DNA from 3 places in the Exiguobacterium sp. K1 genome. Region 1 is predicted to be linked to each of the others. Evidence: riboswitches for the same ligand, from Rfam matches in the RefSeq annotation. Region 1 holds a riboswitch; each other region holds the start of a gene.
What was found. Region 1 has a riboswitch for S-adenosylmethionine ahead of msrA (peptide-methionine (S)-S-oxide reductase MsrA). Riboswitches for the same ligand answer to the same signal wherever they lie in the genome.
Positions count from the first base shown of each region.

Region 1 (3,258 bases):
CAATCGATTGATGTAATGTATAACGCAAGCAACCCGGTTCATTTTGTGCTGCTTTGTAGACTGTGCTTAAAATCGGAAAGACTTGATCGGCTAATCCTGCTTTGACTGTAAGAACGGCATTGACGATGATTTCACCCATATGTTGATTCCTCCTCTGATTGATTACCTCTATCTGTACCCGTTTTTACTCAAGACATACCGAAAAGGATGATTTCGATGCAAGAAAATTTATTCACGTACTTAACTGAGTATGAATCAGAGATGATTCGTTTACGCCGCGACTTTCACCGCCATCCGGAATTATCGTTTCAGGAAGTCCGGACGCCCGCTAAAATCGCTGCTTTTTACGATGGACTCGGTATTCCGTACCGGGCAAACGTCGGCGGCAGCGGAATCGTCGCGACGCTGACAGGAACACGTCCCGGGAAAACAATCGCCATCCGGGCCGATTTTGATGCGTTACCGTTGCAGGAAGAAACCGAGTTATCGTTCCGTTCGATTCGTCCCGGTGTCATGCATGCCTGCGGACACGACGGTCATACGGCGATTGTTCTCGGACTGGCCGCTGCTTTTCATGCCATACAGGATGAACTGGCAGGTACTGTCGTCTTCATTCATCAACACGGTGAAGAAGTGTTCCCCGGCGGTGCCATCCAGATGATTGAGGACGGTTGTCTCGACGGTGTCGATGCCATCTTCGGCACCCACCTCGAAAATGATCTTCCGGTCGGATCAATCGGCTATCACAGCGGTCATACGTTATGTGCGATCGATGAATTTGAAATCGTTGTTCATGGTCAAGGCGGTCATGCCCAGGCCCCGCACCGGACACAGGATGCGCTCGTCGCCGGTGCCCAGCTTGTCTGCAATCTCCAGCATCTCGTCAGCCGGCGGGTTGATCCGTTTGAGCCGGCTATCGTTGCGATCGGTTCGTTCCACGCCGGAACGGCTCCGAACATCGTCACCGGTGAAGCCCGGATCGTCGGAGAAATCCGGACGTTCAATGAACAACTCCGGCACCAGTTACGTCAACAGGTGGACCTCGTCGCCCGGACGACCTGCACCGGAGTCGGCGCTGATTATTCGATCGATTTCACGACCGGTTATCCGTCGCTTTGGAATCATCCGGATGAAACACAGCTCGTCCAGGAAGCCGCCGGTTTTTTACCGGAAGCACAGGTTCGCGAGATGAAACCGATGATGGCAGCGGATGACTTTGCCTATTACCTCGAAAAAGTACCGGGCAGTTATTTCTTCACGGGCTCTGCAAAAACGGATGGGCGGACGATTTATCCGCAACACCATCCGAAATATGAAATCGATGAGCGGGCTCTACTAATTGGAGCGAAAACGTTAGGAGCGACCGTTCTTCGTGCCCTGCAAACATAAGGATTGACTTTCCACTTTTATGAATGGTATTATCATCCCAATGATAACGAACTTACATCAACTTCATATAACACTTATCAAGAGTGGACCGAGAGATCTGGATCGATGACGTCCCAGCAACCTGCGCACAGCAAGGTGCTACGACCAGCAAAGCGAAAGCTTTGGTTGATAAAAAGCGGCGACTCCTTTTGCAACCAAGCAAAGGAGTCGTTTTCGTTTTCTCACTGTCAGACATGACAGGATTAAGGCTCAAGCAGCCAAGGGAAAGGGAGAGATGACATGGAAAAAGCAACATTTGCAGGAGGATGTTTCTGGTGCATGGTGACACCATTTGAGGAACTGCCGGGGATTCACAGTATCGTATCCGGCTATACAGGAGGACATGTCGACAACCCGACATACGAGCAAGTCAAAACCGGAACGACCGGACATTCCGAAGTCGTCGAAATTACATTTGACCCGGCGCTGTTCTCATACGAACGGTTACTCGAACTGTACTGGCCGCAAACGGATCCGACCGATGCCGGCGGACAATTCCAGGACCGCGGGACACAGTATGCTCCGGCGATTTTTTATCATACGGAAGAACAACGCCTTGCAGCAATTGCTTCGCGTGACGCCTTAGCGGCGACAAACCGTTTTAAACAACCAATCGTCACCCGGATCGAACCGGCACACGCCTTCTATCCGGCGGAAGAATACCATCAGGACTTCCACAAAAAAAATCCGACGCACTACAAAAAAGACCGGAAAGCATCCGGTCGCGATGCCTTTATCGATGTCGCCTGGAAAGAAGAAGTCACTGTCTGATTCAGCTTCAAAAAGAGATCACCCTTTCACGCACTTTACCAGTAGAAGTGGCGTGAAAGAAATGATCTCTTTTTTTATATCTTTTTTTCTTCAGGAAATGACTTTAACATCTTCCACTTCTTCTGTATCCTCTGCGACTTGATACCGTTTCAGGACAAAGATGCCGCTGAGCATGACGGCCAGACCGATGATTTGACCGAACGACAACTCGACTTTCGGTAAACCGAACCAGCCAAAGACGTCGACACAGAGCGCAAAACTGAGTTGCGAAATCAGGACGACGGAAATCGCAATCGACGGTCCGAGCAACTGAATTCCCCGCATGACACAAAACACAACCCCGACACCAACGAAACCGCCAAACAGATACAGCGGTTCGACTTCGGCCAGCCCCGCAAGCGTTCCACCCCGAAAGAAGATCAAGGCGAGCAACGATCCGAGCAATCCGACAAAAAAGACTAACGTCGTCGTCGCCCAGGCACCGAAGGCATGACTCATCCGTGCATTTAAAACGGTCTGTAAACTGATCATCATTCCTGCGACAATCGCACAAAACATTCCGAGTCCCATTCTAATTCCTCCTCCTATTCCATTCAGGCAAATGAAAAAATCAAGACGCCGGTCAACATCAAGCCGACTCCGACCCACTGTCCGGTATTACTGCTTTTTTTAATGACTCCAAACCAACCGTTCAAATCAATGACAAAGGCACACAAAATCTGGGCGACAAGCAACAGCGACATCGCCCAGGTCATCCCGAGCAATTGAATCGACGTCAGTTCCGTCACGACGACGAGGACACCAAGCAATCCGCCGCTTGCGTAAATCAGCGGCAAGGTGCGGAAACCGCCGATTTTCCGGTCCCGGACAAATCCGTAAATTAATAAACAGCCGATCAGACCGACGAAATGGACGATCGTCACGGAGAACCACGGTCCTACCGCGTCACCGAGCCGGGCATTAAAGATCCCTTGCAATGCGATGAACAATCCGCTGAATAAAGCAAAAACGATTCCTTGCATCTTCATCCTCCTTTTTCTCTAATTATGAGTAGAACGT
Region 1 covers NZ_JAOTIT010000008.1:40,278-43,535, forward strand. The annotation lists gene N7U64_RS14210 (putative quinol monooxygenase) at 1-139, opposite strand, end outside; gene N7U64_RS14215 (amidohydrolase) at 217-1,389, shown strand; SAM riboswitch class I at 1,461-1,564, shown strand; gene msrA (peptide-methionine (S)-S-oxide reductase MsrA) at 1,669-2,199, shown strand; gene N7U64_RS14225 (DMT family transporter) at 2,290-2,769, opposite strand; gene N7U64_RS14230 (DMT family transporter) at 2,793-3,221, opposite strand.

Region 2 (3,258 bases), on a different contig from region 1:
CCCCTGGAGGATAGTATAAATCCAGCTTCAATTCTTGGGTGTGAACGGTTTTATACACAACCGTTCGCGGCGCGAGTTGGACTTCTGACAGCGGAAGAGCCGGTTCTGTCCATCGTAATAACGCACCGTAGTTGTTCCAGATGCTTGCTCCGGCCGCAGCCGTCGTTAAAATCGCTGCCCCTCCCATCAGCCAAGCGGTTTCCCGTTTCACCTCATCACCTCCGAAATTCCCTCTCGATTTCTAATCTTATTAGTCTTTTACCCGATTTATTTAGAAGTCGAACGTCTTCCCTGACTGGTACTTGACGCTTGGTTTCGGATTCGTTATAGTGAAAAGGTTCAAATCGGAATAATTACGTTTTAATATTTTTTTGGAGGGTTTATTCATATGAAAAAATTACTTTCAGCTTTCACGGTCGCCTTTGCAGGAGCTGCTTTTCTTGCTGCCTGCGGTTCTTCCGAATCCACTCAGGATGCGGCCGACCAAAATCTCCGTGTCTATACATCAACGTTCGCCACTGCAGCAATCGCCAGGGAAATTGGCGGCACGGACATCGACGTCCAGATGATCGTACCTTCGGGGGCCGATCCGCATTCGTACGAACCGACGTCTAAACAACTGACTGAAATCGCACAAGGTGATCTGTTCCTTTTAACGGGTACGACACTTGAGCCGTACTCAAAAAAAATCAAAGCCAGTCTCAAAGGCAATGATGTTCGTTTCGTCGAGACGAGCAAAGGCATCGACCTGCTCGAAGCGAATGCCACGCTTCATGAGCATGAAGGACATACCGATGACCATGCGGCAGAAGAGCATGATCACGGCAAATTTGATCCGCATGTCTGGCTCGATCCGAACAATGCCAAAGTGATGGCTCAATCCATTACGACGGCACTCGCTAAAGAAGTACCTGCTAAAAAAGCAACGTTTGAGAAAAATCTCACCGCTTTTAATGGCGAGGCCGATAAGCTTGATCAAAACTTGCAACAGGCTGTTGCTGACGGATCCAAAAAAGAACTGCTCGTGACACATGCCGCTTACGGGTATTTAGCGGAACGCTACGGCTTCTCACAATTGCCGATTGCCGGCATCTCTCCGTCGGACGAGCCTTCGCAAAAGCAACTGGCAGCAATCGTCAAGGAAGCCAAACTTCACGACTTGAAGTATATCGCTTTCGAAGAGACGGTCTCACCGAAAGTCGCACGCGTCATTCAACAGGAAATCGGAGCGGAAGCGATTACGATCCACAATCTCGAATCCGTCACGAAAGCACAGCAAAATGCTTCCTATTTTGATTTGATGAATGAAAATGTCGCGACTCTCAAACAAGCACTTCAGTGAAGTAGTGTTGACATGCAGTAAAAGATACGTTACGGTAGAAAACGTATTTCAGACAATTAAATGACTTCTTTTTATCGTGAGAGACGGAGGGACTGGCCCGATGATGTTTCGGCAGCGGACGATTAAATCGTACTGTGCCAAATCCAGCAAGCTGCGGCTTGAGAGATAAGAAGAGCGTCTTTTTCAGTAAAGACCTCCTTCTTTCTTGCGAAGGAGTCTTTTTTTGTACTTGTAGAAAAGGAGTGGTTTGATGAACGAAACGATTACACCGAATAAATGGGCACTTCTACCGTTACTTGTCTTTTTAGTTCTTTTTATCGGTGCCGGTATTTTTTACGATGACTTTTACAAGTTTCCGATTCTGATTGCGGCTTTGATTGCCTTGATTTTTGCGGCGGTCACAACAAAGGGCGGCATCAATCAGACAGTGGAACGGATTGCAGCAGGTGCAGGAAATCCGGACATCATGATTATGGTCTTTATCTTCTTGCTTGCCGGTGCCTTTTCCGGAACGGCCGATGCAATCGGCGCAATCGAAGCGACCGTCAATGCATCATTAACATTTTTACCCCCGTCCCTTCTGATGAGCGGACTATTCATCATTGCCGCCTTCATCTCGATGGCGATGGGAACTTCCACCGGTACGATTGCGGCACTCGCTCCGATCGCTCTTGGAATCCATGAAGCAACCGGTGTCAATGTCGCGGTTGCGGCAGCCGCCGTCGTTGGTGGCGCAATGTTCGGCGACAACTTGTCGTTCATTTCCGATACGACGATTGCAGCCGTCCGGACACAGAAAACCAACATGCGCGACAAATTCAGAACCAACTTCCTGATCGTTTTACCGGCAGCTATTCTGACCATCATCATCCTGGCCTTTGTCTCAGGTACAGGAAATGTTGTCGAAGCAAAAGCGTTTGAATTTTATAAACTGATTCCGTATCTGTCCGTCATCGTACTCGCCTTGTTTGGCGTCAACGTGATCCTCGTCCTCGTCGGCGGTACATTGCTGACAGGAATTATCGGGATGCTTGACGGCAGTTTCGGCTTAAGCGGTTTTGTCCTGTCGATGTCTGACGGCTTGATGGGAATGGCGGAAATCTCGATTTTGACATTACTGATGGGTGGCCTCGTCAGTCTGATCACCTTTAACGGCGGGATCGCGTATCTGAAAGAAACGCTGACGCGGAAAATCTCGCAACGCCGCGGTGCGGAATTCAGTATGGCTGCACTCGTCAGTGCGACGAATCTCGCAACAGCAAACAATACGATTTCGATTCTTGTCGCCGGTCCACTGGCAGCAGAAATCGCGGATACGTATGACATTGACCGGAAAAAGTCAGCCAGTATCCTTGATATCTTCTCTTGCGGTATCCAAGGAATCATCCCGTACGGCGCCCAGTTGCTGATTGCAGCGGAATTAACGAAAACGGCTTCCCCGGAACTGATTCCTTATCTGTTTTATCCGTTCCTGCTTTTCGTATGCGGATCTCTCGCGATTCTTTTCGGCTTCCCGCGTCGGAAAACATCGGACGCACGTCAAAAAAATGTTTCATAACAAACAGACCCGTCGCAACAGCGACGGGTCTGTTTGTCTTATTTTTTCCGGTCTTGGCGGTTGAGAATGAAGTACGCAATCGCTGGAAGCGGGAACTGAATCAGTCCTGCGCCTCCCCAGACCCATGGATTCCGCCCCGTCTTCCGTGCGCCGAGGAACAAGCATACCGCTTGTGTCCCTAACAAGGCTGCAAGGCCGGCCCACACACCTTTGGGTACGTTTTTAACAGATCGTTTCATAAAATACACCTCGTTTCCTCTATAGATTTACCCTCCTCATTTCGCTTTCTAACCGTCTTTTTCCTCCCTTGAGCGTTGAAACAGACGTTCTTGCTTGTTCATGCTAAACTAAACGAGCA
Region 2 covers NZ_JAOTIT010000004.1:239,445-242,702, reverse strand. The annotation lists gene N7U64_RS10930 (alpha/beta hydrolase) at 1-211, opposite strand, end outside; gene N7U64_RS10925 (metal ABC transporter solute-binding protein, Zn/Mn family) at 389-1,342, shown strand; SAM riboswitch class I at 1,411-1,514, shown strand; gene N7U64_RS10920 (Na+/H+ antiporter NhaC family protein) at 1,593-2,900, shown strand; gene N7U64_RS10915 (hypothetical protein) at 2,939-3,139, opposite strand.
Region 2: linked by a shared signal. The riboswitch ahead of N7U64_RS10920 (Na+/H+ antiporter NhaC family protein) and the one ahead of msrA (peptide-methionine (S)-S-oxide reductase MsrA) in region 1 are both predicted to bind S-adenosylmethionine.

Region 3 (3,258 bases), on a different contig from region 1:
AGGAAAAAATCGGTCAGTTAAAAGAAGGATATGAGTATTCCCGGACAGCGAACCCGACACGGACGAGCATCGAACGTCTGATTGCCGATCTTGAAGGCGGTGCACGCGGTTTTGCCTTCGGATCAGGGATGGCAGCGATTCACGCTGTCTTTAACCTGCTCGAATCAGGTGACCACATCGTCATGACCGATGACGTCTACGGCGGGACATTCCGTTTGATGCAGCGTGTCTTACCGAAGTTCAACATCCAAGTGACGTTCGTCGATACGACGGATCTCGCGGCGACGGAAGCTGCGGTGCAAGACAACACGAAGATGCTGTATGTCGAAACACCGACGAACCCGTTGTTGAAAGTGACAGATATCGCAGCAGTTGCTGAGATCGCGAAACGCAACAACTTGAAACTCGTCGTCGATAACACATTCGCGACACCTTACTTGCAACAACCACTCGCACTCGGCGCAGATATCGTGCTGCACAGCGCGACAAAATACATCGGCGGTCATTCGGACGTCGTCGCCGGACTTGTCGTCGTCAACAGCGACGAGCTCGGAGAAGATCTTCACTTCATCCAGAACTCGACCGGCGGTATTCTTGGACCGCAGGACAGCTTCCTGCTCGTCCGTGGATTACGGACGCTTGGTATCCGGATGGATGCAATCGAAGAAACATCACACGATCTCGTTCAGTTCTTACAGGAACAGGACGTCGTTTCAAACATCTTCTATCCGGGACTGGCATCACATCCGGGTCACGCGACACAACAGAAACAGGCGACCGGTTTCGGCGGAATGATCAGTTTTGATGTCGGTTCAGCAGAAAATGCGGAGAAACTCGTCGAAGCGACACATTTCTTCACATTGGCTGAAAGTCTTGGAGCGGTCGAGAGTTTGATTTCCGTTCCGGCACGGATGACGCATGCGTCGATTCCGGCAGAGCGTCGCGCAGAACTCGGAATTACGGATGGTCTCGTTCGGATCTCGGTCGGTCTTGAGGACGCGGAAGACTTGAAAGAAGATTTGGCACGTGCTTTCAGTCTGCTTCAACCGGTTTCAGAAAAAACTGTTTGACAAGCAAAATAACCCCTGCTAATATTCAGATTATATTAAAAATAACTAAATACCGATAACTCTTATCGAGAGTGGTGGAGGGACTGGCCCGATGAAACCCGGCAACCGCGGAATTTATTCCGAAGTGGTGCTAATTCCAGCAGACGATTGTCTGCAAGATGAGAGCAAATGGTTTTGTGTACTGAAAAAGTGCGCGCGTTTGCTCTAAAACGTGCGCACTTTTTTTATGTTTAGGAGGGACCGTATTGATTCGCTTACAGGATGTAGGAAAGATTTATCGCTCGAAGCGCGGATCGGTTGAAGCCGTCGTCAATGTCGACTTGTCAATCGAGCGCGGTGAAATTTTTGGAATAATCGGTTATTCAGGGGCAGGGAAATCAACACTGATTCGTTTGCTGAACATGCTTGAGGCACCGACGAGCGGCTCGATTCAAATCGATGGTGTCGAAATGACGACGCTCAAACCAAAAGAATTACGGGGCGTCCGTAAAAACGTCTCGATGGTGTTCCAACACTTTAATCTGCTTTGGTCACGGACAGTCGAAGAAAACATCATGTTCCCGCTTGAGCTCGGCGGTTATCCGAAAGCCCGTCGTAAAGAACGGGTTGCCGAACTGATTCAGCTCGTCGGACTCGACGGACGTGAAGGCGCGTATCCGTCGCAACTGTCAGGTGGACAAAAACAACGGGTCGGGATTGCCCGGGCACTGGCATCCAATCCGGACGTCTTACTCTGTGACGAAGCGACAAGTGCGCTGGATCCGAAAACGACCGACTCGATCCTCGAGTTGTTGGTCGACATCAACAAAAAATTAAAACTGACCATCGTCTTGATCACACACGAGATGCATGTCATTCAAAAAATCTGTCACCGGGTCGCCGTCATGGAAGCCGGGAAAATCGTCGAACAGGGACCGGTTGCTGAAGTATTCCGTCACCCGAAACAGGCGATGACAAAAGAGTTCGTCAAACAATTGACGTCACCGTCTGAAAACGAATTGACGTTTGCGAAATTACGCGAGCGCTATCCGACCGGGAAAATCGTCCAGCTGACGTTTGTCGGTTCGACGGCGGAAAGTCCGATCCTTGCCGAAGTCATGAAAGATTCGAACTTATTATTCAATATCATCGGCGGAAACGTCGGACAGACGCAGGACGGAGCACTCGGAACGCTGTTCATTCAGTTGCTCGGTTCGGAAGAGGAAGCACAAGCGGTCATCGCCAAACTTCAAGCGAGTGACGTTGAAGTGGAGGTGGATCACCGATGAGTACATTTTTTGCAGATGTGGATTGGGATATGGTCTGGGAAGCAACCGGCAGCACCGTTTATATGACGGCCGTTGCAGGGCTCGCAACGTTTGTCCTTGGATTGGCAATTGGTCTGTTGTTATATGCGACGAACGAAGAATTGTTGTTTAAAAACCGGACACTATATTCCGTGCTCAGCTTTTTAGTCAATATCTTCCGCTCGATCCCGTTTATCATTCTATTGATTCTGTTGATCCCGATCACGAAAATCATCGTCGGATCATTCTTAGGACCAACGGCTGCATTACCTGCGTTAATTCTCGGTGCAGCACCGTTTTACGGTCGGATGGTCGAACTGGCACTTCGTGAAGTCGATAAGGGTGTCATTGAGGCGGCTGAATCGATGGGAGCAACGAAGTTTCAAATCATCTATAAAGTCCTGATTCCGGAAGCCTTGCCGGCAATCGTCTCAGGAATCACCGTTACGCTTGTCGCACTCGTCGGTTACACGGCAATGGCCGGGTTAGCCGGTGGTGGTGGACTGGGGGACATGGCCTTCATCGAAGGATTCCAGCGTTCACAAAATAACATCACGGTCATCGCGACACTGTTGATTCTTGTCATCGTCTTCATCATTCAAATTATCGGTGACCTGCTTGTCAAAGCCATCGATAAACGGTAACACCTATTTTATTTAACCTTGGGAGGAATCATTCATGAAACTTTGGAAAAAATTCGTAGGCACAGCAGCCGTATCGGTCTTAGCAGTCAGTCTTGCAGCATGTGGAGAAGAATCTTCATCAGGCAGCAGCGATTCAAAAACACTCGTCATCGGAGCGTCAAACGTTCCCCATGCTGAAATTCTCGAGCACGTCCAAAAAGAATATGAAGCAAAAGGCTATAAACTCGAAATCAAAAAGTTCCAGGATTACGTCCTGCC
Region 3 covers NZ_JAOTIT010000002.1:14,942-18,199, reverse strand. The annotation lists gene N7U64_RS05425 (bifunctional cystathionine gamma-lyase/homocysteine desulfhydrase) at 1-1,070, shown strand, start outside; SAM riboswitch class I at 1,130-1,235, shown strand; gene N7U64_RS05420 (methionine ABC transporter ATP-binding protein) at 1,316-2,338, shown strand; gene N7U64_RS05415 (methionine ABC transporter permease) at 2,335-3,000, shown strand; gene N7U64_RS05410 (MetQ/NlpA family ABC transporter substrate-binding protein) at 3,035-3,258, shown strand, end outside.
Region 3: linked by a shared signal. The riboswitch ahead of N7U64_RS05420 (methionine ABC transporter ATP-binding protein) and the one ahead of msrA (peptide-methionine (S)-S-oxide reductase MsrA) in region 1 are both predicted to bind S-adenosylmethionine.